Regions from separate parts of the Escherichia sp. B1147 genome, predicted to be linked through region 3. Evidence: predicted binding sites of a transcription regulator. Region 3 holds the regulator's gene; each other region holds the start of a gene.
What was found. Region 3 encodes CRP, which controls carbon source genes, mostly activating them, when cyclic AMP is high. Its sites were predicted from a motif close to ATGTGANNNNNNTCACAT; they were not measured.
Positions count from the first base shown of each region.

Region 1: the regulator CRP is predicted to act here: its motif matches at 874-891, upstream of uxuA (mannonate dehydratase).
Region 2: the regulator CRP is predicted to act here: its motif matches at 2,328-2,345, upstream of deoC (deoxyribose-phosphate aldolase).
Region 4: the regulator CRP is predicted to act here: its motif matches at 4,271-4,288, upstream of rbsD (D-ribose pyranase).

Region 1 covers NZ_LFHY01000019.1:39,986-47,811, forward strand. Annotated here, with positions in the region: gene A9180_RS19645 (N-acetylneuraminate epimerase) at 1-569, opposite strand, end outside; gene uxuA (mannonate dehydratase) at 1,143-2,327, shown strand; gene A9180_RS19660 (fructuronate reductase) at 2,408-3,868, shown strand; gene uxuR (Uxu operon transcriptional regulator) at 4,137-4,910, shown strand; gene iraD (anti-adapter protein IraD) at 5,328-5,732, shown strand; gene hypT (hypochlorite stress DNA-binding transcriptional regulator HypT) at 5,712-6,623, opposite strand; gene iadA (beta-aspartyl-peptidase) at 6,688-7,826, opposite strand, start outside.
Region 2 covers NZ_LFHY01000022.1:33,945-41,770, reverse strand. Annotated here, with positions in the region: gene A9180_RS20745 (YjjW family glycine radical enzyme activase) at 1-695, opposite strand, end outside; gene A9180_RS20740 (YjjI family glycine radical enzyme) at 667-2,217, opposite strand; gene deoC (deoxyribose-phosphate aldolase) at 2,475-3,254, shown strand; gene deoA (thymidine phosphorylase) at 3,380-4,702, shown strand; gene deoB (phosphopentomutase) at 4,754-5,977, shown strand; gene deoD (purine-nucleoside phosphorylase) at 6,034-6,753, shown strand; gene A9180_RS20710 (helix-turn-helix domain-containing protein) at 6,914-7,177, opposite strand; gene lplA (lipoate--protein ligase LplA) at 7,209-7,826, opposite strand, start outside.
Region 3 covers NZ_LFHY01000008.1:11,698-19,523, reverse strand. Annotated here, with positions in the region: gene pabA (aminodeoxychorismate synthase component 2) at 1-356, shown strand, start outside; gene argD (bifunctional acetylornithine/succinyldiaminopimelate transaminase) at 442-1,662, shown strand; gene A9180_RS07430 (YccS/YhfK family putative transporter) at 1,756-3,846, opposite strand; gene crp (cAMP-activated global transcriptional regulator CRP) at 3,897-4,529, opposite strand; gene A9180_RS07415 (OsmC family protein) at 4,831-5,235, shown strand; gene A9180_RS07410 (phosphoribulokinase) at 5,290-6,159, opposite strand; gene A9180_RS07405 (YheU family protein) at 6,213-6,431, opposite strand; gene A9180_RS07400 (hydrolase) at 6,425-7,447, opposite strand; gene A9180_RS07395 (ABC transporter ATP-binding protein) at 7,447-7,826, opposite strand, start outside.
Region 4 covers NZ_LFHY01000004.1:4,144-11,969, forward strand. Annotated here, with positions in the region: gene rbsK (ribokinase) at 1-245, opposite strand, end outside; gene rbsB (ribose ABC transporter substrate-binding protein RbsB) at 371-1,261, opposite strand; gene rbsC (ribose ABC transporter permease) at 1,286-2,251, opposite strand; gene rbsA (ribose ABC transporter ATP-binding protein RbsA) at 2,256-3,761, opposite strand; gene rbsD (D-ribose pyranase) at 3,769-4,188, opposite strand; gene kup (low affinity potassium transporter Kup) at 4,357-6,225, opposite strand; gene ravA (ATPase RavA) at 6,448-7,826, shown strand, end outside.

The sequences.
Region 1 (7,826 bases), on a different contig from region 3:
AACAGAAACTTATTGAAGAAATAATCTTCTGCTTTTTTATCGAAATAGTGGGTGTTGATTTTATCTATGATTTTTGAATCTTTTCCGGCCTCATTGAGATCCTCAAAATAGCCATTAAATATATTCTGATTTACTCCACCGGTAATATAGGCTTTGCCGTTGTGTACAAATGTCACATGACCCGCCATGCCTATCGGTGCGTGTGACATCAATTTAATCCAGGTATTAGTTGCTGGGCTATATTTGTACACATCATTGAACACCCTGGTTAAACCTTGTTGGTTTTTGCCAATACCGCCGAATACATACAAATCACCATCAATAAATGCGGACGTTGCTTGATCTCTCGTGCCACCGGGGAACTCAGCCAGAGCTGTCCATTTTTTATCTTTGGCTTGCGTATCCAGCTTGTACCATGCTGTTCCTGCACTACCTAAACCAATGTAGACAGTGTTGTTTTCAATTGCTCCAGTACCACTTTTCAATGGCACTGGAGTCTCCGGTAATACAGACGCGTTCGCGGCAAATGATGCCATCATGATAGCAAGCGCCATTATTGTTTTATTCATTGTGAATGACTCCTGCTACGCTGGAATTCAAATGTCGCACCATGTGCCTGTATACCTTTTATACCAAAACTAAATAGCAATCTTTGCAACAAAGTCAGTTTTGTTGTGTCGGTCACAACTTATGCAATGGGGGAACAGGTTAAGAGAGAAGCATCAGGGGATATGATGCGTTTTACAGTCAGTGTGCTTCAGCACGCCGTCAGCAATCACCACCACAATCGCCGAGGAACCAATAAAGTTTAATTTTTCCAGGTTAATCCATTGTTATGTTGGACGACACGTTATGTAAATTGGTCAACCATTATTGCGATGAATGTCACATTCCCCGATCACTAACTGCCGATCCCCCTTTGTTATCATTTGCAGCAACCGGCAGCGGAGTGGATTTCTTGTGATGTGGTTAACCAATTTTAGATTTCAGGTTGACATGTATTACCAAAAGGTAGAACTTATACGCCATCTCATCCGATGCAACGCCACGGCTGTGGTCTGGTTGTTCATTCGGATACCTAAACAACTCCGGGGTTCCGCGTCTCTTCGCTGTTGAACCCACTACGTGAAAGAGGAATAAACATGGAACAGACCTGGCGCTGGTACGGCCCTAACGATCCGGTTTCTTTAGCTGATGTCCGTCAGGCGGGCGCAACTGGCGTGGTTACCGCGCTGCACCATATCCCGAACGGCGAAGTATGGTCCGTTGAAGAGATCCTCAAACGCAAGGCTATCGTTGAAGACGCAGGCCTGGTGTGGTCTGTCGTGGAAAGCGTGCCAATTCACGAAGATATCAAGACCCACACTGGCAACTATGAGCAGTGGATTGCTAACTATCAGCAGACCCTGCGCAACCTGGCGCAGTGCGGCATCCGCACCGTGTGCTACAACTTCATGCCAGTGCTCGACTGGACCCGTACCGACCTCGAATATGTACTGCCAGACGGCTCAAAAGCGCTGCGTTTCGACCAGATCGAATTCGCTGCGTTTGAAATGCATATCCTGAAGCGTCCGGGCGCGGAAGCCGATTACACTGAAGAAGAAATTGCTCAGGCCGCTGTTCGCTTCTCCACCATGAGCGACGAAGATAAAGCGCGTCTGACCCGTAACATCATCGCTGGTCTGCCGGGCGCGGAAGAAGGTTATACCCTCGACCAGTTCCGTAAGCACCTGGAACTGTACAAAGATATCGACAAAGCCAAACTGCGCGAAAACTTTGCTGTCTTCCTGAAGGCGATCATTCCAGTTGCGGAAGAAGTCGGCGTGCGTATGGCTGTTCACCCGGACGATCCGCCGCGCCCGATCCTCGGCCTGCCGCGCATCGTTTCCACCATTGAAGATATGCAGTGGATGGTCGACACCGTGAACAGCATGGCGAACGGTTTCACCATGTGCACCGGTTCCTACGGCGTGCGTGCTGACAACGATCTGGTTGATATGATCAAGCAGTTCGGCCCGCGTATTTACTTCACCCATCTGCGCTCCACCATGCGTGAAGATAACCCGAAAACCTTCCACGAAGCGGCGCACCTGAACGGTGACGTTGATATGTACGAAGTGGTGAAAGCGATCGTTGAAGAAGAGCACCGTCGTAAAGCGGAAGGCAAAGAAGACCTGATCCCGATGCGTCCGGACCACGGCCACCAGATGCTGGACGACCTGAAGAAGAAAACCAACCCAGGTTACTCCGCGATTGGTCGTCTGAAAGGCCTGGCCGAAGTTCGCGGCGTCGAAATGGCGATCCAGCGCGCTTTCTTTAGCCGTTAATATCCACCGGCATGGCTGCGCGCCGTGCCGGTTCCTTCTTCCTTGCCGTCACTCTTTGAAGACGGATTCTGGAGTTTACGATGACTACTATTGTTGACAGCAATCTGCCGGTTGCCCGCCCGTCATGGGATCATTCTCGTCTGGAATCACGCATTGTGCATCTCGGTTGCGGGGCGTTTCACCGCGCGCACCAGGCGCTGTACACCCATCATCTGCTGGAAAGTACCGACAGCGACTGGGGCATCTGCGAAGTTAACCTGATGCCAGGCAACGACCGCGTGCTGATCGAAAACCTGAAAAAACAGCAACTGCTGTACACCGTGGCGGAAAAAGGCGCAGAAAGCACCGAGCTGAAAATTATTGGTTCGATGAAAGAAGCCCTGCATCCGGAAATCGACGGTTGCGAAGGTATTCTCAACGCGATGGCGCGTCCTCAGACGGCGATTGTCTCTCTGACGGTCACGGAAAAAGGTTACTGCGCCGATGCGGCAAGTGGTCAGCTGGATCTTAACAATCCGCTGATCAAACACGATCTGGAAAACCCGACCGCGCCGAAATCCGCGATTGGTTACATCGTAGAAGCCCTGCGTCTGCGTCGTGAAAAAGGGCTGAAAGCGTTCACGGTGATGTCCTGCGACAACGTACGTGAAAATGGTCATGTGGCGAAAGTTGCCGTTCTGGGGCTGGCTCAGGCGCGTGACCCGCAGCTGGCGTCATGGATCGAAGAGAACGTCACCTTCCCATGCACCATGGTTGACCGTATCGTTCCGGCAGCTACCCCAGAAACGTTGCAAGAAATTGCTGACCAGCTGGGCGTTTATGACCCGTGCGCCATTGCCTGCGAACCGTTCCGTCAGTGGGTCATTGAAGATAACTTCGTTAATGGTCGTCCGGACTGGGATAAAGTCGGCGCGCAGTTCGTTGCGGATGTTGTACCGTTCGAAATGATGAAACTGCGTATGCTTAACGGCAGCCACTCCTTCCTGGCGTACCTCGGTTATCTCGGCGGCTATGAAACTATCGCCGACACCATGACTAACCCGGATTATCGCAAAGCAGCCTTTGCCCTGATGATGCAGGAACAAGCGCCAACGCTGTCAATGCCGGAAGGGACTGACCTGAACGCCTATGCGACGCTGCTGATCGAGCGTTTTAGCAACCCGTCTCTGCGTCACCGTACCTGGCAGATTGCGATGGACGGCAGCCAGAAGTTACCGCAACGTCTGCTGGACCCGGTGCGTCTGCACCTGCAAAACGGCGGTAGCTGGCGTCACCTGGCGCTTGGCGTAGCGGGCTGGATGCGTTACACCCAGGGCGTGGATGAGCAAGGTAACGCTATCGACGTGGTAGACCCGATGCTGGCCGAGTTCCAGAAGATCAACGCGCAGTATCAGGGCGCAGAACGCGTGAAAGCGCTACTGGGCTTGAGTGGTATTTTTGCCGATGATCTGCCGCAAAATGCAGACTTTGTGGGCGCGGTGACTGCGGCTTATCAGCAACTGTGCGAGCGCGGCGCGCGTGAGTGTGTGGCTGCACTGTAACTGACTGATTACCCTACAGACATTCTGGTCAATCAAAAACATATTTGGTTGACCAGTTTTCGTTTTTTGCCCACCTGTACGTGCCAACTTCCAGTGCTAATGGTATAGTTTGAAATTAACGGTCAACGTAAAATTGCCCGATAAACAAGCTTATCGGGCCTACGGATCAATCGCAATTTATTGAATACGCACTCTTTGTAGGCCGAATAAGGCGTTCACGCTGCATTCGGCAATAATTTGATTAATCGCATCTAACGGACACAACATCATGAAATCTGCCACCTCTGCGCAAAGACCTTACCAGGAAGTTGGGGCGATGATCCGCGATCTGATCCTTAAGACGCCGTATAATCCTGGCGAACGGCTGCCGCCGGAGCGCGAAATCGCAGAAATGCTGGATGTCACCCGCACGGTGGTCCGTGAGGCGCTGATCATGCTGGAGATCAAAGGGCTGGTAGAAGTACGACGTGGTGCCGGTATTTATGTTCTCGACAATTTACCCAGCCACAATGCAGACAGCGCAGAGGCCAACGTCTGCAATGACGCCGGTCCTTTTGAACTGTTACAGGCGCGCCAGTTGCTGGAAAGTAACATCGCCGAGTTTGCCGCTTTGCAGGCCACCCGTGAAGACATCGTTAAAATGCGTCAGGCATTGCAACTGGAAGAGCGTGAACTGGCCTCCAGTGCGCCGGGCAGTAGCGAAAGCGGCGACATGCAGTTCCACCTCGCTATTGCCGAAGCCACGCATAACAGCATGCTGGTAGAGTTGTTCCGTCAGTCCTGGGAGTGGCGTGAAAACAACCCTATGTGGATCCAGTTACATAGCCATCTGGATGACAGCTTATACCGCAAAGAGTGGTTGGACGATCACAAACAGATCCTGGCTGCGCTAATCAAGAAAGATGCCCGCGCAGCAAAACTGGCGATGTGGCAGCATCTGGAGAATGTGAAACAGCGCTTGCTGGAGTTCTCTAACGTTGATGACATCTATTTCGATGGTTATCTGTTTGACTCGTGGCCGTTGGATAAAGTGGACGCCTGATCAATCCCTCATCTCTGGTGCAAAGTTGAACCGCTTTGCACTGTCTATGTTCCCCGAATAATTAATTATGTTCTGCAGAATATATTATGCGTAATTCAATAATTACGTACGATATATTATTTTGGAATAATTATATATCAGTTTAACGCTGAGAAATTATTCGGAATAATCAGAATATGTTAACGTATTTCCGTTATGTTTAATGACTTTTGTCAAATGACACCTTTTTAAATAAAAAGTCAGTGGATATTCTTTTCAGTCCAGTGTTTTATCTTTGGCGGATCTTATAAATCCCTTATGAAAGTGCCAGGGACGCAATGAGCATAAAGGAATGATTATGGAATATGAGCATCAACCCAGTGGTGTCCAGCAGCCAGGGCAGGATACAGATGCCACTAAACGTCAGGAGTGCGCAAAATGATGCGCCAATCAGTTCAGACGCTATTACCTGAAAGTACAGGGAACAATACGTTATCGCTGCGTGATTCCGTATGCCGGGATCTCTTTCAACTTTTTAGTTCTCCCCATTCACCGCTACCAACATTACTTGTTTCAGGCATGCCTGAGTGGCAAGGGAATAATCAGAGCGACAAGCTTCTCCAGAGTTGGTATTGCCGTCAGTTACGTTCTGCGCTTTTATTTCATGAACCACGTATTGCGGCATTGCAGGTCAACCTGAAAGAAGTCTATTGCCACGAGTTGGCCATTAGTCTGGAGATGATGCTGTACCACGATGATGAGCCGCTCACATTTGACCTGGTCTGGCAGAAGGGGAGCTGGCACAGTTCAATACCGGGAGTTTCAGCCAGGTTCAATCTTTAGTTCGCGCAGTTCACGCCAGAAACGCTCTGCAACGGGATTCATCCGTGTGTTCATCCGGTATGCGTAGGCCTGAATCGGGATAACTAATTCGTCCCGATTCAGGACAATGAGCTGCCCGCCGCGAATTTCTTGTTGTATGGCGTACTCCGGTAGCCAGGCAATCCCACAACCGTCGAGGGCAACCTGCTTTAATAACTCGCTCATTGAAGACACGAAAAAGGTGCTGAAACTTAACTCGCAGTGGCGCGTCAGGGTACGGTTAATCAATCGCCCCATGTAAGAGTTGCGGCTGTAGTTGAGCAGAGGAAAGTGCGGCTGTGCGAGGTTAAAAAGCGCTTCCCCCCGTTCGTTAACGGCGCAGACGGGGAACAGTCGTGATTCAAACAGCCGAATGTAGTCGAACGGCGCTTCCAGTAAGTCTTCGTCGTGAAAGGAAAAAATACAGTCACTTTGCCCTTCGCGCAGCTTATCAACCGCTTCGTCGACATCAATGGCTTCAATCGCCCAGGTAAAGAGCGGTGGCATCTGGCTGATAATGGACGGTAACAGACTGAGGGAAAGGGAGTGTGCGGCGGCAATCTTGATTTTGCGTTGCGCATAATCGCTGCCGCCACGAAGCTCTGCGAGGTTGCTCTCTAACTGCTGCAACAGATGGCGGATTTGCGAATGGAAGATTTTCCCTTGTTCCGAGAGTTGTAGCGGCGTTACCTGACGATTGAACAACTCAACGCCAACCGCCTGTTCCAGCGCGCGTATTCGGCGGCTGAATGCCGGTTGTGAGACGTTGCGGCTGACTGCTGTCTGGGAGAAATTACGGCATTTTTCCAGGGTCAGAAAATCATAAAGCCATTTGGTTTCAATATTATGCAAGACCGCACCACTGTCATCCATTGCGTTTTACTCTGTCAGCCGCCGTTGCGGGCATTCTACGTCCATTCGGGCGGCTGACAACCGCTTATGCAGTTTCAAACGTTCCTTTCACGCAGGCTTTGCCGTCTTTAACCATCAGTTTGCCGCGAGCGTATACCTGTTCAATGTGCAGTTCCGGCGTCATGACTAACAGGTCCGCATCGGTACCCGGCAGAATTTCGCCTTTACCGGTCAGGTTGAGAAAACCAGCGACGCTGCTGGTGAGTGGACGCAGGGCATCGCTAAGGCTGAAGTTATAGTCTTTGACCAACACTTGCACGGTTTCCAGCAACGTCTCAAAACCCGCAACGCCGATATGCGTTAAATTCCCTTCGTCGTCAAAGAACGGCTGACTGCCGTTGCCGTCGGAGCTAAGGGTGACGCGAGCCAGTGGAATACCCGCCTGAACGGCGCGGGCAATACCTTCGGCAGGGGCGACCGGTTCGTCAATGCTGCTGGTGATATCGATGGTGCCGCCTTTGCGCGCGAACTCCAGCGCCTGCTCAAACAAAGGTACATTGCGGTTAACGTGGGTCGGCAGCAACTTGCTGATAGGCACATCGCAGTTCTCAAGGAGGTCATAGATCGGCTGTAACGCCTTTTTGCTGTCGCCCATGTGGAACACGGTGACGCCAGGCTTACCGCCAAGTAACCCCCCAACGCGGGATTCCGCCGCCATATTGGCCAGATGATAAACATCCGGCGCGGCCGAACGGTGGTCTGAGATGGCACATTTCACGCCAATCACGCGATCGATAATCGCCACATCTTTTTCCACCGAACCAGTAATGGTGCGGGAAGGCACATGATAAGCACCGGTCAGCATCCAGGCGCTGATGCCTTCTTCATTGAGTGCACGAGTTTTGGCGAGTAAGGATTCCGGGTGGCGAGAGATAGAGTCAGTGCCGAGCAGACCAACCACTGACGTGACGCCTGCTTCTGTCAGACGACTTAATGCCACTTCCGGCGTACGTGTGGTAGGGCCTGCTTCGCCGCCGCCGCCAATTAAATGGACGTGTTGATCAATAAAACCTGGGCAGAGGATCTGCCCGCTGAGATCGACAACCGTGCAGTCCGGTACGATGTCAGAAGGGATGTTGCTGGCAACGGCGATAATCTTGCCGTTAGCGACGAGGACATCGCAAATTCCCCGATCTTCGGGCGCGTACAAATGCGCTCCCTGCA
Region 2 (7,826 bases), on a different contig from region 3:
ATAAACGCTGCCAGCTCATCAATGTGTTGCAAATAATCCACCTGGCCGGGGATCACCAGCAAACGCAGTTCCGCCAGCTTGCCGCGCTCTGCAAGCAAACAGATGCTGCGCTTAATCTGTTGATTATCGCGTCCGGTTAATTGCTGATGACACGTGCTACCCCATGCTTTGAGATCGAGCATTGCGCCGTCGCACACCGGGAGTAATTTTTCCCAGCCGGTTTCGCTCAACATGCCGTTACTGTCCACCAGACAGGTGAGATGGCGCAGCTGCGGATCATGTTTGATGGCAGTAAACAGCGCCACCACAAACGGCAGCTGCGTCGTGGCTTCGCCACCGCTTACCGTTATCCCTTCAATAAACAGCACAGCTTTGCGGACATGACTAAGCACTTCGTCCACGCTCATGGATTGCGCCATCGGCGTGGCATGTTGCGGACACATCTTCAGGCAGGTATCACACTGCTCGCAGACAGCCGCGCTCCACGCCACTTTGCCGTCAACAACCTGCAACGCCTGATGCGGACACTGCGGAACGCATTCCCCGCAATCATTACAGCGCCCCATCGTCCACGGATTGTGGCAATTTTTGCAGCGCAGATTGCAGCCCTGTAAAAACAGAGCCAGACGACTGCCTGGCCCGTCAACGCAGGAGAAGGGGATAATCTTACTGACTAAAGCGCATCTGCTGTTCATGGCTTATAACGCGCGGTTGGCGTTCCAGAATACGAGTGTTGCGTGCAGCCTCTTCACCCAGCCACGTAGTGTTGGTACGTGAACCTTCGGCACGATATTTTTCTAAATCCGACAAACGCACCATATAACCGGTAACGCGAACCAGATCGTTACCGCTGACGTTGGCGGTAAATTCACGCATTCCGGCTTTAAAGGCACCGAGGCAAAGCTGTACCAGCGCCTGCGGATTGCGCTTGATGGTTTCGTCGAGCGTCAGGATGTCGCTGATTCCGGAGTAATAATAAGCATGATGCGGGGCGACAGTTTGCAGATGAGTGATTGGATCTGGCTCATCGCCATACGACAAGCGTGCGCCCGGCGTAGTGCCGATATCGGAACTGATCCCCGACTGTGCGTGTAACATCGCACGTTTTTGCCAGCCATATTTCACGGGCGTACTGGCGACAAACTCCGCCAGTTGTGCGCTGATGCGATAACCGACTTCATTCGCGGCGGCTTCTTTACCGTAGCGCGCGGCGATACCTTCTTTCTCGCACAGCAAGTTAACCGCTTCCGCCAGCCCGTACATGCCAAACATCGGCACAAAACGTTCAGGATCAATCAACCCTTCTTTCACCAGGAAGCTATTCTCAAAGAAGTGTGATTGTTGATAGAGGAATTCACACCGTGCATCGATGATGGCGATCTGCTGCTGGCAGTAGTGCGGTAGAGTGCGCGTAAAGAAGTCATCCAGCGACTCACTGCGCTCGGCAATGGCTTTCAGGTTAAGGCGTACCAACGTGCTACCACCGCCAGCCAGCGGCAGTGAGTTGTAACAGCTCACGATCCCGTAGCCCCCTTTTGTGAAAATTTTATCATGTACCGGGCCATTGGCGATGTGCGGTTTGCTACATTCACAAATGTTTTTTGCCACTTCCAGTAGCAGAGCATCAGGGGTAATTTCGGGATCGTAGATAAAGGTCAGGTTCGGCGAAACCTGCTTCAGCTCTGCATCTGCGCGTAATATCGCCCGAGTGACAGGGGAATCCGACGGGCCGATATTAGCATGCATAAAGGCGTCTGGCAGCGTTCTGTCGAGATAACGCCAGAAACGTTTTATTCGAATATCAATTTCGTCTTGTGTTAGAATTCTAACATACGGTTGCAACAACGCATCAAGTTGCCCCAGGTAGACCGGCATCGATGTTACCGAAGGGACATGATGATAAAGAATGGTTAGCAGAGAGAGTGCGTCATCAAGATCTTTGGCACCTTCCAACTCCAGCCATTCGGAACCGTTCGCCAGAAAACGGGCGTAATCGGGTAAGACATAGCGCGGTTTGTACGGCGCATGACCTTCAAACATATCGCAGATTACGCCTTCATCCAGCGCGCGGCGGGCTTCGGCAGACAGTTGTGGGTAAGGCAGATTGTTTTCTGCTTCCAGCGCCAGAAAATGGCGTTTCTGCTCCGGGGTAAGTACCGGACTGGTCACAATTTGCTGGCAACGTTGTTGCAGTGCGCTTTCATTAGACGTGGGCATCTTCTTTTCCTTTTATGCCGAAGGTGATGCGCCATTGTAAGAAGTTTCGTGATGTTCACTTTGATCCTGATGCGTTTGTCACCACCGGTGCATTCATTTGAAAGTGAATTATTTGAACCAGATCGCATTACCGTAATGCAAATTTGTAAGTAGATTTTCTTAATTGTGATGTATATCGAAGTGTGTTGCGGAGTCGATGTTAGAATACTAACAAACTCGCAAGGTGAATTTTATTGGCGACAAGCCAGGAGAATGAAATGACTGATCTGAAAGCAAGCAGCCTGCGTGCACTGAAATTGATGGACCTGACCACCCTGAATGACGACGACACTGACGAGAAAGTGATCGCCCTGTGTCATCAGGCAAAAACTCCGGTCGGCAATACCGCCGCTATCTGTATCTATCCTCGCTTTATCCCGATTGCTCGCAAAACGCTGAAAGAGCAGGGTACTCCGGAAATCCGTATTGCTACGGTAACCAACTTCCCTCACGGTAACGACGACATCGACATCGCGCTGGCCGAAACCCGTGCGGCAATCGCCTACGGTGCCGATGAAGTTGACGTAGTGTTCCCGTACCGTGCGCTGATGGCGGGTAACGAGCAGGTTGGTTTTGACCTGGTGAAAGCCTGTAAAGAGGCTTGCGCGGCAGCGAACGTTCTGCTGAAAGTGATCATCGAAACCGGCGAACTGAAAGATGAAGCGCTGATTCGCAAAGCGTCTGAAATCTCCATCAAAGCAGGGGCTGATTTCATCAAAACCTCTACCGGTAAAGTCGCGGTGAACGCGACGCCGGAAAGCGCGCGCATCATGATGGAAGTCATCCGTGATATGGGCGTAGAAAAAACCGTTGGTTTCAAACCAGCGGGCGGCGTACGTACTGCAGAAGATGCGCAGAAATATCTCGCGATTGCAGATGAACTGTTCGGTGCTGACTGGGCAGATGCGCGTCACTATCGCTTTGGTGCTTCCAGCCTGCTGGCAAGCCTGCTGAAAGCGCTGGGCCACGGCGACGGTAAGAGCGCCAGCAGCTACTAAATAAGATGCTTTGCGCCTGATGCGCTGCGCTTATCAGGCCTACGATACGTATCACCCGTAGGCCTGATAAGGCGTAGACGCATCCGGCAAAAGCCGCCTCATACTCTTTTCCACGGGAGGTTACCTTGTTTCTCGCACAAGAAATTATTCGTAAAAAACGCGATGGTCATGAGCTGAGTGATGAAGAAATTCGTTTCTTTATCAACGGCATTCGCGACAACACTATCTCAGAAGGGCAGATTGCCGCCCTCGCGATGACCATTTTCTTCCACGATATGACAATGCCGGAGCGTGTCTCGCTGACCATGGCGATGCGAGATTCAGGAACCGTTCTCGACTGGAAAAGCCTGCATCTGAATGGCCCGATTGTTGATAAACACTCCACCGGCGGCGTCGGCGATGTGACGTCGCTAATGTTAGGGCCGATGGTGGCTGCCTGCGGCGGTTATATTCCGATGATCTCCGGTCGCGGCCTCGGTCATACTGGCGGTACGCTCGACAAACTGGAATCCATCCCTGGCTTCGATATCTTCCCGGATGACAACCGTTTCCGCGAAATTATTAAAGATGTTGGCGTGGCGATTATCGGCCAGACCAGCTCACTGGCTCCGGCGGATAAACGTTTCTACGCGACCCGCGACATTACCGCGACAGTGGATTCCATCCCACTGATCACCGCCTCGATCCTGGCGAAAAAACTGGCGGAAGGTCTGGATGCGCTGGTGATGGACGTGAAAGTGGGTAGCGGCGCGTTTATGCCGACCTACGAACTCTCTGAAGCTCTTGCCGAAGCGATTGTTGGCGTGGCTAACGGCGCTGGCGTGCGCACCACTGCGCTGCTCACCGACATGAATCAGGTGCTGGCCTCCAGTGCCGGTAACGCGGTTGAAGTACGTGAAGCAGTGCAGTTCCTGACAGGTGAGTATCGTAACCCACGTCTGTTTGATGTCACGATGGCGCTGTGCGTGGAGATGCTTATCTCCGGTAAACTGGCGAAAGATGACGCCGAAGCGCGCGCGAAACTGCAGGCGGTGCTGGACAACGGCAAAGCGGCAGAAGTCTTTGGTCGTATGGTAGCGGCACAAAAAGGCCCGACCGACTTCGTTGAGAACTACGCGAAGTATCTGCCGACAGCTATGCTGACGAAAGCCGTCTATGCTGATACCGAAGGTTTTGTCAGTGAAATGGATACCCGTGCGTTGGGGATGGCAGTGGTGGCAATGGGCGGCGGTCGCCGTCAGGCATCTGACACCATCGATTACAGCGTCGGCTTCACTGATATGGCGCGTCTGGGCGACCAGGTTGACGGTCAGCGCCCGCTGGCGGTTATCCACGCGAAAGACGAAAACAGCTGGCAGGAAGCGGCGAAAGCGGTGAAAGCGGCAATTAAACTTGCCGATAAAGCGCCGGAAAGCACACCAACTGTCTATCGTCGTATCAGTGAATAACGGTATACTGATCTGATCATTTAAATTTGAAGCACTGAGTACGGAGAACATATGAAACGTGCATTTATTATGGTGCTGGACTCATTCGGCATCGGCGCTACAGAAGATGCAGAACGCTTTGGTGACGTCGGGGCTGACACCCTGGGTCATATCGCAGAAGCTTGCGCCAAAGGCGAAGCTGATAACGGTCGTAAAGGGCCGCTGAATCTGCCAAATCTGACCCGTCTTGGGCTGGCGAAAGCACATGAAGGTTCTACCGGTTTCATTCCAGCAGGAATGGACGGCAACGCTGAAGTTATCGGCGCGTACGCATGGGCGCACGAAATGTCATCCGGTAAAGATACCCCGTCTGGTCACTGGGAAATCGCCGGTGTACCGGTTCTGTTTGAGTGGGGATACTTCTCCGATCACGAAAACAGCTTCCCGCAAGAGCTGCTGGATAAACTGGTTGAACGCGCTAACCTGCCGGGTTACCTAGGTAACTGCCACTCTTCCGGTACGGTCATCCTGGATCAACTGGGCGAAGAGCACATGAAAACCGGCAAGCCGATTTTCTATACCTCCGCTGACTCCGTGTTCCAGATTGCCTGCCACGAAGAAACCTTTGGTCTGGATAAACTCTACGAACTGTGCGAAATCGCCCGTGAAGAGCTGACCAACGGCGGCTACAACATCGGTCGCGTTATCGCTCGTCCGTTTATCGGCGACAAAGCCGGTAACTTCCAGCGTACCGGCAATCGTCACGACCTGGCAGTTGAACCGCCAGCACCGACCGTGCTGCAAAAACTGGTTGATGAAAAACACGGCCAGGTGGTTTCTGTCGGTAAAATTGCAGACATCTACGCCAACTGCGGCATCACCAAAAAAGTGAAAGCGACTGGCCTGGACGCGCTGTTTGACGCCACCATTAAAGAGATGAAGGAAGCGGGTGATAACACCATCGTCTTCACCAACTTTGTTGACTTCGACTCCTCCTGGGGCCACCGTCGAGATGTTGCAGGTTATGCCGCGGGTCTGGAGCTTTTCGACCGCCGTCTGCCGGAACTGATGTCTCTGCTGCGCGATGACGATATCCTGATCCTCACCGCTGACCACGGTTGCGATCCAACCTGGACTGGTACTGACCACACGCGTGAACACATTCCGGTACTGGTGTATGGCCCGAAAGTGAAACCGGGTTCACTGGGTCACCGTGAAACCTTTGCGGATATCGGTCAGACGCTGGCAAAATATTTTGGTACTTCTGATATGGAATATGGCAAAGCCATGTTCTGATGGATTTGGGCGGAGCGTTGACTCCGCCTTTGTTATGTCACAAAAAGGATAAAACGATGGCTACCCCACACATTAATGCAGAAATGGGCGATTTCGCTGACGTAGTTTTGATGCCAGGCGACCCGCTGCGTGCGAAGTATATTGCTGAAACTTTCCTTGAAGATGCCCGTGAAGTGAACAACGTTCGCGGTATGCTGGGCTTCACCGGTACTTACAAAGGCCGCAAAATTTCTGTAATGGGCCACGGTATGGGTATCCCGTCCTGCTCCATTTACACCAAAGAACTGATCACCGATTTCGGCGTGAAGAAAATCATCCGCGTTGGTTCCTGTGGCGCTGTTCTGCCGCACGTAAAACTGCGTGACGTGGTGATTGGTATGGGTGCCTGCACCGATTCCAAAGTTAACCGTATCCGCTTCAAAGACCATGACTTCGCAGCTATCGCTGACTTCGACATGGTGCGTAACGCAGTAGACGCAGCTAAAGCGCTGGGCGTTGATGCGCGCGTTGGTAACCTGTTCTCCGCTGACCTGTTCTACTCTCCGGACGGCGAAATGTTCGACGTGATGGAAAAATACGGCATCCTCGGCGTGGAAATGGAAGCGGCTGGTATCTACGGTGTGGCAGCAGAATTTGGTGCGAAAGCACTGGCTATCTGCACCGTGTCTGACCACATCCGCACTCACGAGCAGACCACTGCCGAAGAGCGTCAGACCACCTTCAACGACATGATCAAAATCGCGCTGGAATCCGTTCTGCTGGGCGATAAAGAGTAATTGTGTTTCGCTGAAAGGCGATTGTCGTGTTAAGCCGGAACGGGAGACTGCTCCGGCTTTTTAGTATCTATTCATCAATAGCGACTGATTTATAGATTTACTATTATTTTTCATGTGGATAGAAAATAAAATCCATTCAAGTATCTATTCACGAATCTATTTATTTATGTTCAGCCGTCATCCAGTAAGGGCATATCAGCAACTCTGGTGGGCAACCATAAATTCCTGCCATTTTGCTTTTGATGTTTGAGTTAAGCCGTTCCGTCTTTTCGATCCGCTTCAGAGAATTAATCGAGATACCTAACATTTTACTTACTTCAGCAAGCGATAATTTATGCCTGATACGCACGGCGGCTAGCCAGGAAATACGCTGGCTGAACATTAAATTGATAATCTCCCGTTCCTGGTTTTCCAGATCGATCATATTCCCTTCCTTTGGTATTTTAATCAGCGAGCTACCGTACCGCCCCCGCTATCCACGCCGATAATTCCCGTAGCTCTTTTTCCTGTTCAGGGAAGTCAACCAACAGAGCTTCGCACTCTTGTTGCAGCATATCCGCGCGGTACAGACAGCCTTGCAGCCTCCCGGCGAGGGCTTCCAGTGGCGCGGGGTTAAGGCTGTCGGTAAACACCTGGGCGCGGGTGATATGGCCTTTTTCGACGTCGAAATGCAGTTCTACGCCGCCCCAGCTAAAGCGTTCATCCAGAAGATGCGAAAACGCCGGAGCCTGACCGAAGTTCCACTCCCAGCTACTCTGACGGGCAAAGGTTTCAGTGAAATTTGGCAAGTCTGGTGTTTTGTCCGGGGAGATGATTTCCGCTTCTACGCGCTCGCCATAATGGGCGAAAAAGGCTTCGGTTATGGTCTTGCAAACCTGCTCATGGGTAATTTCCGGTAGCAATTCGGTCAGATTGGTCACGCGGGAACGTACCGAAGTAATGCCTTTCGCTGCCAGTTTCTTTTTATCCGGATTGAGGTAGTTCGCCAGGCGGCTAAGGTCGGCATTTAGCAGCAAGGTGCCGTGGTGGAAACCGCGATCTTTGGTTTCGCGATAGGCCGAGCCAGAGACTTT
Region 3 (7,826 bases):
CTGGGCGCTTGCCGATTCTTGGCGTCTGCCTCGGTCATCAGGCAATGGCGCAGGCATTTGGCGGTAAAGTTGTGCGCGCCGCAAAGGTTATGCACGGCAAAACCTCGCCGATTACACATAACGGTGAGGGCGTATTTCGGGGGCTGGCAAATCCACTTACCGTGACACGCTACCATTCGCTGGTGGTGGAACCTGACTCATTACCAGCGTGCTTTGAAGTGACGGCCTGGAGCGAAACCCGCGAGATTATGGGGATTCGCCATCGCCAGTGGGATCTGGAAGGTGTGCAGTTCCATCCAGAAAGTATTCTTAGCGAACAAGGACATCAACTGCTGGCTAATTTCCTGCATCGCTGATTTCTGATTGCTATTAAGTGATTTTTTATGCATATTTTGTGATTATAATTTCACATTTATTTATGCGTAACAGGGTGATCATGAGATGGCAATTGAACAAACAGCAATTACACGCGCGACTTTCGATGAAGTGATCCTGCCGATTTATGCACCGGCAGAGTTCATTCCGGTAAAAGGTCAGGGCAGCCGAATCTGGGATCAGCAAGGCAAGGAGTATGTCGATTTCGCGGGTGGCATTGCAGTTACGGCGTTGGGCCATTGCCATCCTGCGCTGGTGAACGCGTTAAAAACCCAGGGCGAAACTCTGTGGCATATCAGTAACGTTTTCACCAATGAACCGGCGCTGCGTCTTGGGCGCAAACTGATTGAGGCGACGTTTGCCGAACGCGTGGTGTTTATGAACTCCGGCACGGAAGCTAACGAAACCGCCTTTAAACTGGCACGCCATTACGCCTGTGTGCGTCATAGCCCGTTCAAAACCAAAATTATTGCCTTCCATAACGCTTTTCATGGTCGCTCGCTGTTTACCGTTTCGGTGGGTGGGCAGCCAAAATATTCCGACGGCTTTGGGCCGAAACCGGCAGACATCATTCACGTTCCCTTTAACGATCTCCACGCAGTGAAAGCGGTGATGGATGATCACACCTGTGCGGTGGTGGTTGAGCCGATCCAGGGCGAGGGCGGCGTGACGGCTGCGACGCCAGAGTTTTTGCAGGGCTTGCGCGAGCTGTGCGATCAACATCAGGCATTATTGGTGTTTGATGAAGTGCAGTGCGGGATGGGGCGGACAGGCGATTTGTTTGCTTACATGCACTACGGTGTGACGCCGGATATTCTGACCTCTGCGAAAGCGTTAGGCGGCGGCTTCCCGATTAGCGCCATGCTGACCACGGCGGAAATTGCTTCTGCGTTTCATCCTGGTTCTCACGGTTCCACCTACGGCGGTAATCCTCTGGCCTGTGCAGTAGCGGGCGCGGCGTTTGATATCATCAATACCCCTGAAGTGCTGGAAGGCATTCACGCGAAACGCCAGCGTTTTGTTGACCATTTGCAGAAGGTAGATCAGCAGTTTGATGTGTTTAGCGATATTCGCGGTATGGGGTTGTTGATTGGCGCAGAGCTTAAGCCGCAGTACAAAGGTCGGGCGCGTGATTTCCTGTATTCGGGCGCAGAGGCTGGCGTAATGGTGCTGAATGCCGGACCGGATGTGATGCGTTTTGCACCGTCGCTGGTGGTGGAAGATGCGGATATTGATGAAGGGATGCAACGTTTTGCCAACGCGGTGGCGAAGGTGGTTGGGGCGTAAATAAGACGCGGTAAGCGTCGCATCAGGCAAAGGGTGTCGGATGCGGCGTGAACGCCTTATCCGACCTACGGTTTGCTTCTGGCAATGATGATATTACGCCTTCGAATCCCGTAACTTCCGATTCAACCAAATCCCGTGATGCGGTCGCTGCCGCCAGGCCATCGCTGAAATGGTGTGCATCGTATTCAGATGGCCAATAACCCGTTGTAAATGCTGTTCCAGGGTACCAGCCGCGCCTTCGTGCGGCAGCATCTCTGGCGAGTCTATGATATTGGCGTCACCAGAACTACCCGGTTCGTCATACTCCAGCCGCTGCTGACAGCGTTGAATAGCGATTTCACAAGACTGCAAATACTCCTGCGCCAGCTCCGGCGGCAATGCCCGGTGCTCCCGCGCCAGCGTGGTCATGGCATTAATATGTTCAACAATAAACTGACTGTGCGTTACCCACAGTTTCATGTCTGCCAGATAATGGCTATTAAACGCCGGTTCCTGCATCGCCTGATTTAATGAGTTATACAGAGTGTTATGTGCCTGATTTACCCGCATTCGCTGCCAGGCCAGTGGCGTAGGTTGTGGATCTTTACTCAGGATCAGACGAATCGCTTCCTGGTAGGTTTCTAAGGCGTCATGGGCGTTTTTACGCAATAAACCACTCTGCCACTGCGGCCACAGCCATACCGTGCCGCCGAAGGCAATCAAACAACCAATAATGGTATCGATAAGACGGGGAATGATGTATTGCTCGCCGTTTAGCCACAACAGTTGCAGGGTATACACCGCGGTAATGGTAAAGCCGACTGTCGCCCAGCCGTAGTTTTTGCGCAATATCAGATAGCTGGCGAGCGTGGTAAACAGCATCAACGTCAGGGTGTAACCTTCGGGAATTTTAAAGTGCAGCGCCACGCCCGCAATGATTAACCCGACCACGGTCCCCACGGAGCGATTCACAATCCTCAGACGGGTCGCGCCGTAACCATTCTGTGTCACCAGCAACACCGTCATCAGGATCCAATACGACTTCGGCAGATGCAGCGCGGTCCCCATCAAACTGGCAACGCTTAACATCACGCTCAGTCGTCCGGCATTACGTAGTGCTGGCGATTTCAGGGAAAGATAACTTTTTAGCGCCGGAAGTAACGGCATTCGTCGCTGTTTATCCGCCAGCAGATCGCGGGCATAAAGCGGTTTCTGGGTACGCAGCACTCGAGCGATGCGGCTGAAGTGCCAGTAGCAGAATTGCCCCACAGGGTTATCCGGATGCTGGCGGGCGATTTTCTCCAGTGCGCCAATTTGCTTTTCCATCGTAAAACGCGTCGGCAGGCGATGGTAAAGAATGTCATCAGCCAGCACGCGCAGGCGAGCGGCGACGGTTTGCGCATTCCAGCGGATAACTTCTTCTGCATGGCTACGCTCGACCAGCTTTTGCACCTCTTCAGGTTGATGCAAACTGACCGAAATATGTTCCTGTAAATCCAGTGCTTCCTGAAAAATGCGCAACATCCGCTTGTAATCGGTATTATTTTGCGCGGAAAGCATGTGCATTTGCTGATAGCACTGGGTAATCAAATCGACCGCTTTTTGCTGGCGTACCAGCAGTGGCGGGAGTGCTTTTTCAGGATCGGTATGCTGAGTGAGCAGACTGTATTTGATTTCACAGTAATCAGCCAGTTCACGGTAGAGCAGACTAAGTGACTCGCGTAGGGGCTGTTCGCGCCAGAGCCAGAACCAGAACCAGTTAAACAGTCCGTACCAGAGCGTGCCTAACGCGTAGATGAGCAACGGTTCCCAGACCGGCATATATCCCGCCAGACTGAGTGTAAAAATGGCGGCGAGTAACGATGCGGGAAGCAATTTTGCGTGCAATGGCCCAAGCTCGGCAGTGACGCCAAGTACCAGCGTTAACCCGGTCAGCAAAAAGGGCAGGGGGATATCTTTTTCCAACAGCAGCTGTGTCAGTAAGCTACAGGTAGCAAACAGCGACGCGCCAATAATCAGGCGTTTGAAAAAACGTTTATGGGGGGTATCAAGCCCCGCAATGTTGCAACAGGCAGGGACGAGTGAAAACAGCAGGCCGAGTCTTAATTCGCCAAACAACAGACCAACGGCCACGGGCAAACATAGCACCAGAGTTTGTCGTAGTGCATAGTTGATATCAGGATGATAAATCAGTCTGCGCCACATCGGTTTAAACAAAATGGCGCGCTACCAGGTAACGCGCCACTCCGACGGGATTAACGAGTGCCGTAAACGACGATGGTTTTACCGTGTGCGGAGATCAGGTTCTGATCTTCCAGCATCTTCAGAATGCGCCCTACGGTTTCACGAGAACAGCCGACAATTTGACCAATTTCCTGACGGGTAATTTTAATTTGCATACCGTCCGGGTGAGTCATTGCATCGGGTTGTTTCGCCAGATTCAGCAGCGTCTGCGCGATGCGACCTGTAACGTCGAGGAACGCAAGGTTTCCGACTTTCTCTGAAGTGACTTGCAGACGACGCGCCATTTGCGCGGAGAGACGCATCAGAATATCCGGGTTCACCTGAATTAATTGACGAAATTTTTTGTAGGAAATTTCAGCTACTTCACAGGCGGTTTTTGCACGTACCCATGCGCTACGTTCCTGGCCTTCTTCAAACAGGCCCAATTCGCCAATAAAATCACCCTGATTCAGATAGGAGAGGATCATTTCTTTACCCTCCTCGTCTTTGATCAGCACTGCCACAGAGCCTTTAACGATGTAGTACAGCGTTTCCGCTTTTTCACCCTGGTGAATAAGCGTGCTCTTGGATGGGTACTTATGAATGTGGCAATGAGACAAGAACCATTCGAGAGTCGGGTCTGTTTGCGGTTTGCCAAGCACCATGCGCGGTTATCCTCTGTTATAAGCTTTCTCCAGAGCCAGAAAACGCCGCTGTCTCTGGATTGCCGAAATGTGCTTCCCGCTACCTGGGAAGGGGCTATCAACTGAACTGCACGGTAATGTGACGTCCTTTACATACATGCAGTACATCAATGTATTACTGTAGCATCCCGACTGTTTTAGCATAGCTTTCGCTTTGTGTCTCCTGGTGTCTCGCTTCAGCATGACCCAGGTCGCCTTCCGTTGCGCGATTTGGTCAGTACGCGTACTCTGTCAGGAAAACTGACGCAATGGAGTTTCGATTATGCAAGCGCGTGTAAAGTGGGTTGAAGGGTTAACTTTTCTGGGCGAATCCGCCTCTGGTCACCAGATTTTAATGGATGGTAACTCTGGCGATAAAGCGCCAAGCCCGATGGAAATGGTGCTGATGGCGGCGGGTGGCTGTAGCGCCATTGATGTGGTTTCTATCCTGCAGAAGGGGCGTCAGGATGTGGTCGATTGTGAAGTAAAACTGACCTCTGAACGCCGCGAAGAGGCACCGCGCCTGTTTACCCATATCAATTTGCATTTTATCGTCACCGGTCGCGACTTGAAGGATGCAGCGGTTGCGCGTGCGGTGGATCTCTCTGCTGAGAAATATTGTTCAGTGGCGCTGATGCTGGAAAAAGCGGTGAATATTACCCACTCTTATGAAGTGGTTGCTGCGTGATTTAACTACCCCGTTGTGATGCCGGATAGTATTTTATCCGGCTTATTGGTGAAGTTACTCGATTTTCTTCCCTTCCATCAGTCGTTGCACCAGCGGCAGCATAATTAACTCCATTGCCAGACCCATTTTGCCTCCCGGCACCACTAATGTATTGATGTGGGAAATGAACGAACCTTGCAACATCGCCAGCAGCCAGGGGAAATCGATCCCCTCCAGATTACGAAAATGAATCACCACAAAGCTTTCATCCAGCGATGGAATGCCTTTTGCGGCGAAGGGGTTTGAAGTGTCGACGGTGGGGACGCGCTGGAAGTTAAGATGGGTGCGGGAAAACTGCGGCGTGATGTAGTTGATATAGTCTTCCATTGAACGTACAACCGAGTCCATCACCGCTTCTCGTGAGTGTCCGCGCTCGCCGGTGTCACGGATAAGCTTTTGAATCCACTCCAGGTTAACGATAGGCACTACGCCTACCAGTAAATCCACATGCTGCGCGACGTTATGTTGTGGTGTGACCACGCCGCCGTGCAAACCTTCATAAAACAGCACATCGGTGGGTTCCGGTAGCGCCTGCCACGGGGTGAATGTGCCTGGCACCTGATTCCACGGTACGGCTTCGTCGTAGGTATGCAGGTATTTGCGTGATTTCCCTTTGCCGCTCTGGCCGTATTCAATAAAGGTTTGTTCCAGCAGGCCGAAGTCGTTGGCTTCGGGGCCGAAGTAGCTGATATGCCGCCCGGCATCGCGCGCCTTGCGGATCGCCATATCCATTTCCGGGCGGGTGTAGCGGTGAAAACTGTCGCCTTCCACCTCGGCTGCTTGCAGATTTAACTGCGCGAATATTTTACGAAACGCGAGGCTGGTGGTGGTGGTCCCCGCGCCGCTGGACCCTGTTACCGCAATGACCGGATGTTTGGCAGACATAGTAACTCCATGACCTGGTTATCATTATTATTTCGTCCGCCGACGGTTGCAGGTTATTCGCGAAACTGACTGCGCGGCATGATATTGACCGTTTCGTGCAGTTCCGACCAGACCAGTACCGCTTCTCCGCACTGTAGCTGGCGTTTGACGTCGGCGACTTTCTGTTCAAGCGTACGCTCTTGTTCACCATAATCGGTGCCTTCACGTAACACAAAGCTTTCAATTAAATTTTCCAGCGTTTCAGGGGAGATGTCTTGCCAGGGAATCAACATGATTTCGTCTCCAGATACGTTGTTAACCAGTCAGGAATGCGTGACTCCAGCCACATTTGTGGGTGAAATAATGTACCGCCAATAAAACCAACATGACCGCCATGTTCAGTCAGTTGATACTCTACTTGCGGAGGAAGATTTTCTGGTTTCGGGATCACCTGATGATCCATAAACGGATCGTCTTTGGCGTGAATAATCAGCGTCGGTTTGACGATCCGATTGAGCAGCGGCATGGCGCTACACTGACGATAATAGTCGATAGCATCGGCGTAGCCGTGAATTTTGGCGGTGATTAGATCGTCAAATTCGCGGATGCGGCGCACCGATTTCAACTGAGCGAGATCTATTGGCAGTGTTCCGGGGTACGCCTTCAGTTTACGCGCAGCATTGGCTTTTAACAGATTCACCAGGTAACGCTGATAAACGCGGGAAAAGCCCTTTTCCATATGGTAACTACAGGCTTCCAGCACAAACGGCGCGGAGACAATCACCGCCGCATCAATCGGGACATTATTACCTTCTTTGGCCAGCAGGCATGCCAGCATATTGCCGCCGAGAGAATAGCCGACGGCAGCCGTTGGCGCATGGCCAAACTCACGTTGCAGCCAGCGTAAAAACCAACTGGCGTCTTCGGTTTCGCCCGAATGGTAAATGCGGTGCATGCGGTTAGGTTCACCGCTGCATCCGCGAAAATGCATCACCACACCCAGCCAGCCGCGTTTTTTAGCCGCATCAACCAGGCCGTGGGCATAAGGGCTATTCAGACTGCCCTCCAGACCATGAAACACCACCAGACGCGGTTTATGCTGCGCCTGTGTGGGATCTTCACTCCACGCGAGATCGACAAAGTCGCTGTCGGGCAACTCCAGCCGCTGCCAGTGCGGAGTGAATTTCACCTGACGACGAAACAGACGCGGCAGCATGGTTTGTAGATGGCAATTGCTGAAACCGCGCATAGGGGTGAATTCAGCACTGCTGCTGAATTCATTGACATCGGTCGTCGTTATCTGCGCCATCAGTTGCTTTGGCCTTCCAGCAGCATCTGTTCCAGTTGCTCCTGGGCTTCCAGCCATGCCATTTCGCACTCTTCCAGGCCGGATTTCGCGCTCGCTTGTTGTTGCAGGCAGGCGGTCAGTTCCGCTTTACGGCTCTGGTCGTACAGTTCGCTGTCACCCAGCTTTTCTTCCGCCTGCGCCAGTTGCGCGTTCAGCTTCTCCATCTCTTTTTCCAGACGGGCGATCTCTTTACGTAGCGGCTGGGTTTGCGCACGCAGTTCTGCTTCCCGACGCTTCTGATCCTTACGCGCCTGGGCGCTGTTAGCGTTCTCTTTTGGCGCGTCGTCGGTTTGGTTTTCCTGCTTTTGTACGTCGCTCAACCATTGTTGATAATCTTCCA
Region 4 (7,826 bases), on a different contig from region 3:
ATGTTATCAGTAGCGAGCTGCTGGCGTACGCTCTCGCCAATGCTGTCATCACCAGTACAGGCTATAAACGAGATATTCGCGCCGCTACGCCCTGCTGCCACAGCCTGATTCGCACCTTTGCCGCCAAATGCGACTTGATAGTGGTTACCGGTTACGGTTTCGCCTGGAGTAGGAAAAGATTGAAGATTAAGGATATGGTCAGCATTAATGCTGCCAAGAACAACGAGGCTGCCTGCGTTTTGCATATTCGGGATGTCCATAAAATGCGCCACCGGGTTAGGGTGGCGCGTGCCCTGCTTTTCTTTATATTACACGTTCATCTGTCGATGACGTATTAATGCCACTATCAGGTTATAAAACCTGACTAAGACTACTGCTTAACAACCAGTTTCAGATCAACCGGATATTTCGCCTGAACTTTTTCGCCTTTCAGAACTTTATCAGCGGTTTCGACACCTTTTGCGCCAATCTGATCGGGTAACTGAGCGATAGTCGCTGCCAGTTTGCCATCATTTACTGCTTTTTCGCCATCAGGTGTACCGTCAAATCCGACGACCATCACATCTGATTTACCTGCAGTTTGCAGCGCACGCAGTGCGCCCAGCGCCATTTCATCGTTCTGCGCGAACACTGCCTGTACATCCGGATGAGCGGTCAGCAGGTTCTGCATTACGTTCAAACCTTTGGTGCGGTCGAAGTCTGCGGGCTGGCTGGCAAGGACGTTAAATTTGTGAGCAGCAACAGCCTGCTGGAAACCTTCGCCACGTTCACGAGCTGCGGATGTACCGGCAATGCCTTGCAGTTCGATAACTTTCGCACCTTCACCTGCTTTCTTCGCGATGTAATCACCTGCGATTTTACCGCCCAGTACGTTGTCAGAAGCAATATGGCTCACCACTTCGCCTTTCGTTGCCTGACGGTCAAGGGTGATAACCGGGATGTTCGCCTGGTTTGCCATCTTCACGGCGTTACCCACCGCGTCGGAGTCGGTCGGGTTAATCAGCAGAATTTTGGTGCCGCGAACGGTTAAGTCCTGCACGTTCGCCAGCTCTTTTGCGGGGTTGTTCTGGGAATCCAACACCACCAGGTTATAGCCGAGTTTATCTGCCTCTTTCTGCGCGCCATCTTTCAGCGATACAAAGAACGGGTTATTGAGCGTGGAAACCACCAGCGCAATGGTGTCTTTTGCCATTGCATTCGCACTAACGGTGGCGCTTAACGCAACAGCAGAAACCAGGGTAGCCAGTTTTTTCATGTTCATATTCAAGATGTCCTGTAGTCGTTATTACTGCTTTTTGTTGTCTACCAGCACCGCCAGCAAAATCACCACAGCTTTGACGATCATCTGGTAATAGGAGGAAACACCTAACAAATTCAATCCATTATTTAGGAAGCCAAGAATTAATGCGCCGATCAACGTCCCAACAATGCGACCTTTACCGCCCGCCAGACTCGTACCACCCAGAACCACTGCCGCAATGGCATCCAGTTCATAGCCCGTCCCCGCCGTCGGTTGCGCGGAGGAGAGGCGTGCCACTTCAATAATCCCAGCCAGCGACGCCAACAGACCACAAAGAGAATAGACGATGATTTTGATTTTATTGACGTTGATACCAGAAAGACGCGTTGCCGCTTCATTGCCGCCCAGCGCGTAGATGTAACGTCCCAAACGCGTGTGGTGCAGCATGTACCAGGCCGCGAGGAAGACAATCCCCATGATCCATACAGGCGTAGGTACACCCAGCGGACGACCAATACCAAACCAGCCAAACAGATCGGCGTTCTCGGTAAAGCCTGTATTCACCGGGCTACCGTTGGTGTAAACCATGGTCACACCACGCAGTAAAAGCATCATAACCAGCGTGGCGATAAACGCCTGGACGCGACCTTTCGCCACTATCACCCCGGTTACCGCGCCAATTGCGGCACCTAACGCGAGAGCGGCTGCGACAGCCACCAGTGCGTTAACTTCAATACCGACGATAGATGCAGCGACAGCGCCGGTCAGCGCCAACAGAGAACCTACAGACAGGTCGATGCCCGACGTCAGGATCACCAGCGTCATCCCGACCGCCATTATGGCGTTCACCGAGGTTTGCTGGAGAATATTGAATAAGTTATTGATGGTGAAAAAGTTCGGGCTTAACGTCGAGACAATCGCGATCAGCACCAGCAGAGCGATAAGCGATTTCTGCTCCATCAGCCACGCTTTCGTGAAATAACGGCGACCAGAGACAGTCTGGGTTGTCATTTTTTTACTCCTGATTCACGCGATTAAGCTTGCCCACAGCGGCAGCCATTAACACTTCCTGGGTGGCCTGCTCACGAGTAAATTCCCCGCTGAGATGCCCTTCATGCATGACGATGATGCGATCGCTCATGCCTAATACTTCTGGCATTTCCGATGACACCAGAATGATACTCAGGCCATCGGCTTTGAACTGGTTAATCAGCTGATAGATCTCTTTTTTCGCGCCGACATCTACGCCACGGGTAGGTTCATCAAGGATAAGCACTTTTGGGCGCGTCATCAGGCCACGGGCAATCGCCACCTTTTGCTGATTGCCACCGGAGAGCAGGCCAATCGCCTGTTCCATTGACGGCGTTTTCACATTGAACAGGCGAATAAAATCACTCACGGCCTGCTGTTCATCGGCATGCTTCAAACTGCCGCCAGTACGGCTGAAGTAGCGCAGCGCAGTCAGCGACATATTTTCTTTTACTGACATGCCCAGCACTAAACCGTCGCGTTTACGGTCTTCAGAGATATACACAATGCCGTTCGCCAGGCCATCCTGCGGTGAACGGGTAATAACTTCATGCCCATCCAGCGTGACATAGCCGCTGGTGCGCGGGAGGGCGCCGTAGAGCACTTTCATCAATTCGGTACGCCCCGCGCCCATCAAACCAGAGACGCCAAGGATTTCGCCATTGCGTAGGGTAAAAGAGACATTGTTAACACCAGGTCCGCAGAGATTATCGACTTTCAGGCGGATATCTCCCGGCACTTTGTCCAGGTGTGGATACTGCTCTTCCAGTTTGCGGCCCACCATCATCTCAATCAGCGAATCTTCGGTCAGTGATGCCACTTCACGCTCGGCAATAAATTGCCCGTCACGAAAAACGGTAACGTCATCGCAAATCTCGAAGATTTCTTTCATGCGGTGGGAAATATAGACAATGCCGCGCCCTTGCGATTTCAGCTCGCGAATGACCCGGAACAGGGATTCGGTTTCGGTATCAGTCAGCGCATCTGTCGGTTCATCCATAATGATGACTTTCGACTCAAAGCTTAATACCTTCGCGATTTCAACCATTTGCTGGTCACCGATCGAAAGATCACCCACCAGCTTGTCGCTTTTAAAACGCAGGTTAAGTTTTGCCAGCAATTTATCCGCTTCGGCATACATGGTTTTCCAGTCAATTTTGCCAAAGCGATTCACAAACTCACGACCGAGGAAAATGTTTTCCGCAATGGTCAACTGCGGGATCAGGTTCAGTTCCTGATGGATAATACCAATTCCGGCTTCCTGGGAAGATTTCGGCCCGGTAAACGTCGTTTCTTTACCCAACCATAAAAGCGTACCGGCATCGCGAGTATAGATACCGGTAAGCACTTTCATCATGGTGGATTTACCCGCGCCGTTTTCGCCTACCAGCGCCATCACGCGGCCCGGATAGACATTTAACGCGGCGCCCGAGAGGGCTTTTACGCCCGGGAAGGCTTTATCAATACCTTTAAGCTGTAGTAATGCTTCCATGACGGCCTCAGAACGTCACGCCAGCACAGAGAATGATATTCGCATACGGAGAACATTCTCCGCTGCGAATTACCGCCTGACTTTCGGCAGTTAGTTGTTTGAATTTTTCATGCGTGGTGTAACGAATTTCAATGGTGTTTCCCTGGTGTTGTTGCAGCTGCTCAAGGTGAGTGAGCAACGTTTCGTGGAGTTGCGGATTATGTTGTTTGATCTCTTCCGCAATAATGGCTGCCTCAACCTGCATTTCACTCGTAACAACTTCCAGCACCTGCATAAAAGAAGGTACACCCTGGGTTAATGCCATATCGATACGCGTTGTCGTTTTAGGGATGGGTAAACCAGCATCACACACCACCAGCGTATCGGTATGCCCCAGACGGGAGATCACCGATGAAATATCAGAATTAAGAACGGCGCCTTTTTTCATTTTTTTCTCCATCAGCGAAACGTTTCGCTGACCAGCAGTTTAATCCTGACTGAACAGAGAAAACCATCGCAACGTTACTGAAATGTGATCAACATCGAAACGTTTTACATCGTGATTAAGCATGAAAAACAAAAACGCCTCCTTTATGGAGAAAGGAGGCGTCTGGCGTTAGATTTCGACCTGAGTACCCAGCTCGATAACCCGGTTTGGTGGGATTTCAAACTGATCCGGTGCGCGCAGTGCATTACGCTGCAACAGCAAGTACAGTTTGCCACGCAAACGTAAGTACCACGGGCGTTTGCCGAGGATCAGCGACTCATGGGACATAAAGAATGAGGTTTCCATCATCCGGCAACTTAACCCTTCCAGGCCACAGCGGTGGAAGACTTCTTCCACGTTTGGTGTTTCCCGCCAGCCGTAGCTTGCCACCACGCGCCAGAAAGTGGGCGACAGTTGTTCAATCTGTACCCGACGGACATTATGGACATATGGCGCGTCTTCGGTACGCAGAGTTAACAGAATCACCCGCTCATGCAATACCTTGTTATGTTTCAAGTTATGCATCAGCGCAAAGGGAATGACATTGATTGCACGCGACATATACACCGCTGTTCCGGGAACGCGAACAGGCGGTGATTTCTCCAGCGAAGCAATCATCGCTTCCAGAGAATTACCATGTTCGTGCATCCGCCGCAGCAGGCGGAAACGCTCGCTCTTCCAGGTGGTCATCACGATAAACATCACCGTACCGAGGCTCAATGGCAACCAGCCGCCGGAAAGCAGTTTATCGAGGTTAGCGGTGAATAGCGGAATATCGACACAAAGGAAAGCAATCAGGATCAGCGCAACAAAATACTTGTTCCAGTGCCAGTTCTGACGCGCCACTGTCGTCGAAAGAATAGACGTCAGTACCATTGTTCCGGTCACCGCAATCCCGTACGCCGCCGCCAGGTTACTGGAGTGCTCAAAGCTAACAATCACAATCACTACTGCGACATAGAGCATCCAGTTCACAAACGGAATGTAGATTTGCCCTGACTCCATTTCAGAAGTGTGAATGATGCGCATCGGCGACAGATATCCCAGACGTACAGCCTGACGCGTCAACGAGAAGACGCCAGATATAACCGCCTGCGAAGCTATTACCGTCGCCAGTGCGGCGATTATCAGCAGCGGGATCAGCGCCCAGTCCGGAGCCAACAGGAAAAACGGGTTCTTAATCGCTTCCGGATTCTTTAGCAGCAATGCTCCCTGACCAAAGTAGTTAAGGGTCAAAGACGGCAATACGACAGTGAACCACGCCAGACGAATCGGGAACTTACCAAAATGCCCCATATCGGCATACAGCGCCTCGACACCGGTAATCGACAGCACCACCGCCCCTAATGCAATAAAGGAAACGGTTTTATATTCAAGGAAGAAATGCACCGCCCACATCGGATTCAGCGCATGCAGCACTTCCGGGTTAGCAATAATGCTACGTAACCCCAGCCCTGCCAGAATCAAAAACCAGGTCAGCATGATTGGCGCAAACAGCTTACCAACCATAGCAGTGCCATGTTTTTGAATCATAAACAGTAACGTGAGAACAATTATTGAGAGGGGAACTATCCAGGTATCCAGTTGCGGGGCGACGATTTCCAAACCTTCGATGGCAGACATCACCGAAATGGCGGGTGTTATGACGACTTCGCCATAGAAAAAGCTGCCGCCGATCAGCCCCATAATCACTAACATTGAGGTCGTTCGAGCCGACGTATTACGCCCGGCAAGCGACATCAACGTCAGAATCCCCCCTTCTCCGGCGTTATCCGCGCGCATCACGAAGGTAAGATATTTGATGGAAACCACAAAGATTAACAGCCAGAAAATCAGCGATAGAAAGCCAAACACGGCATCGCGTTCAACGCCAAAACCAAACTGGCCAGACAAACATTCACGAAGCGTATATAACGGGCTGGTACCAATATCGCCGTAGACAACTCCAATCGCCGCGAGGGTAATCGCGGGCAACGATTGCTTATTATCAGTGCTCATAGACTAGTCTTTCGTTGAAATATGAAATGTGTGCGTAGTCCCTTGGCCCACAAAAAAGCGTTCAGTATGCACGATTAACGGCAAAATCGTACTCCTAAATGCGGCCACATTAACCTGGCTCAAAGAAAAATAGCCGTCCTTTGAGACTATTTTTGCCACCAGCAAGAAACGTCTATACTCGCAGTTTACGCAGAACTTTTGACGAAAGGATGCCACTTCATTATGGCTCACCCTCACTTATTAGCGGAAAGAATTTCCCGTCTAAGCAGTTCGCTGGAAAAGGGGCTTTATGAGCGTAGTCACGCCATCCGCCTTTGTTTGTTAGCGGCATTAAGTGGTGAAAGCGTGTTCCTGCTTGGCCCACCAGGTATTGCTAAAAGTTTGATTGCCCGACGCTTAAAATTCGCCTTTCAGAATGCGCGCGATTTTGAATATCTGATGACCCGCTTCTCCACCCCGGAAGAAGTTTTTGGCCCCCTTTCCATTCAGGCGTTAAAAGATGAGGGACGCTATGAACGCTTAACCAGCGGTTACCTGCCGGAAGCAGAAATCGTCTTTCTGGATGAAATCTGGAAAGCTGGCCCTGCGATTCTTAATACCTTGCTAACCGCCATTAACGAACGTCAATTCCGTAACGGCGCCCATGTCGAAAAAATCCCGATGCGCTTGCTGGTGGCGGCCTCCAACGAATTGCCAGAAGCAGACAGCAGCCTGGAAGCATTATATGACCGAATGCTGATTCGTCTGTGGTTAGATAAAGTGCAGGATAAAGCGAATTTCCGCTCCATGCTGACCAATCAACAAGATGAAAATAACAATCCGGTTCCTGCCGCCTTGCAGGTCACAGATGAAGAATATGAACGCTGGCAGAAAGAGATTGGTGAAATTACGCTACCCGATCATGTATTTGAGCTGATTTTTACGCTTCGCCAGCAACTGGATAAACTACCGGATGCGCCTTACGTCTCCGATCGTCGCTGGAAAAAAGCGATCCGTTTATTACAAGCCTGCGCCTTTTTTAGTGGTCGTGAGTCAGTAGCCCCGGTTGATCTTATCTTGCTGAAAGATTGCCTGTGGTATGACGCACAAAGCCTGAATTTGATTCAACAACAGATAGACGTATTGATGACCGGTCACGCCTGGCAACAGCAAAGTATGTTGACGCGCCTGAGCGCGATTGTGCAGCTTCGCCTGCAACTCCAGCAACAGCAAAGCGATAAAACGGCCTTCACGGTGATTCGTCAGGGCGGCATGTTCACCCGTCGTCCGCAATACCAACTTCCAGCCGACGTTACCGCGTCCACGCTGACGTTGCTGCTGCAAAAACCATTAAAACTGCATGACATAGAAGTGGTTCATATTTCCTTTGAGCGCAGTGCACTGGAACAGTGGTTGAACAAAGGCGGTGAAATTCGCGGCAAACTGAACGGTATCGGTTTTGCCCAGAAGCTGAATTTAGAAGTTGATAGCGCCCAACATCTTGTTGTACGCGATGTGAGTTTGCAGGGGGCAACTCTGGCGCTGCCCGGCACATCGACGGAAGGTCTGCCTGGCGAAATAAAACAACAACTGGAAGAGCTTGAAAGCGACTGGCGTAAGCA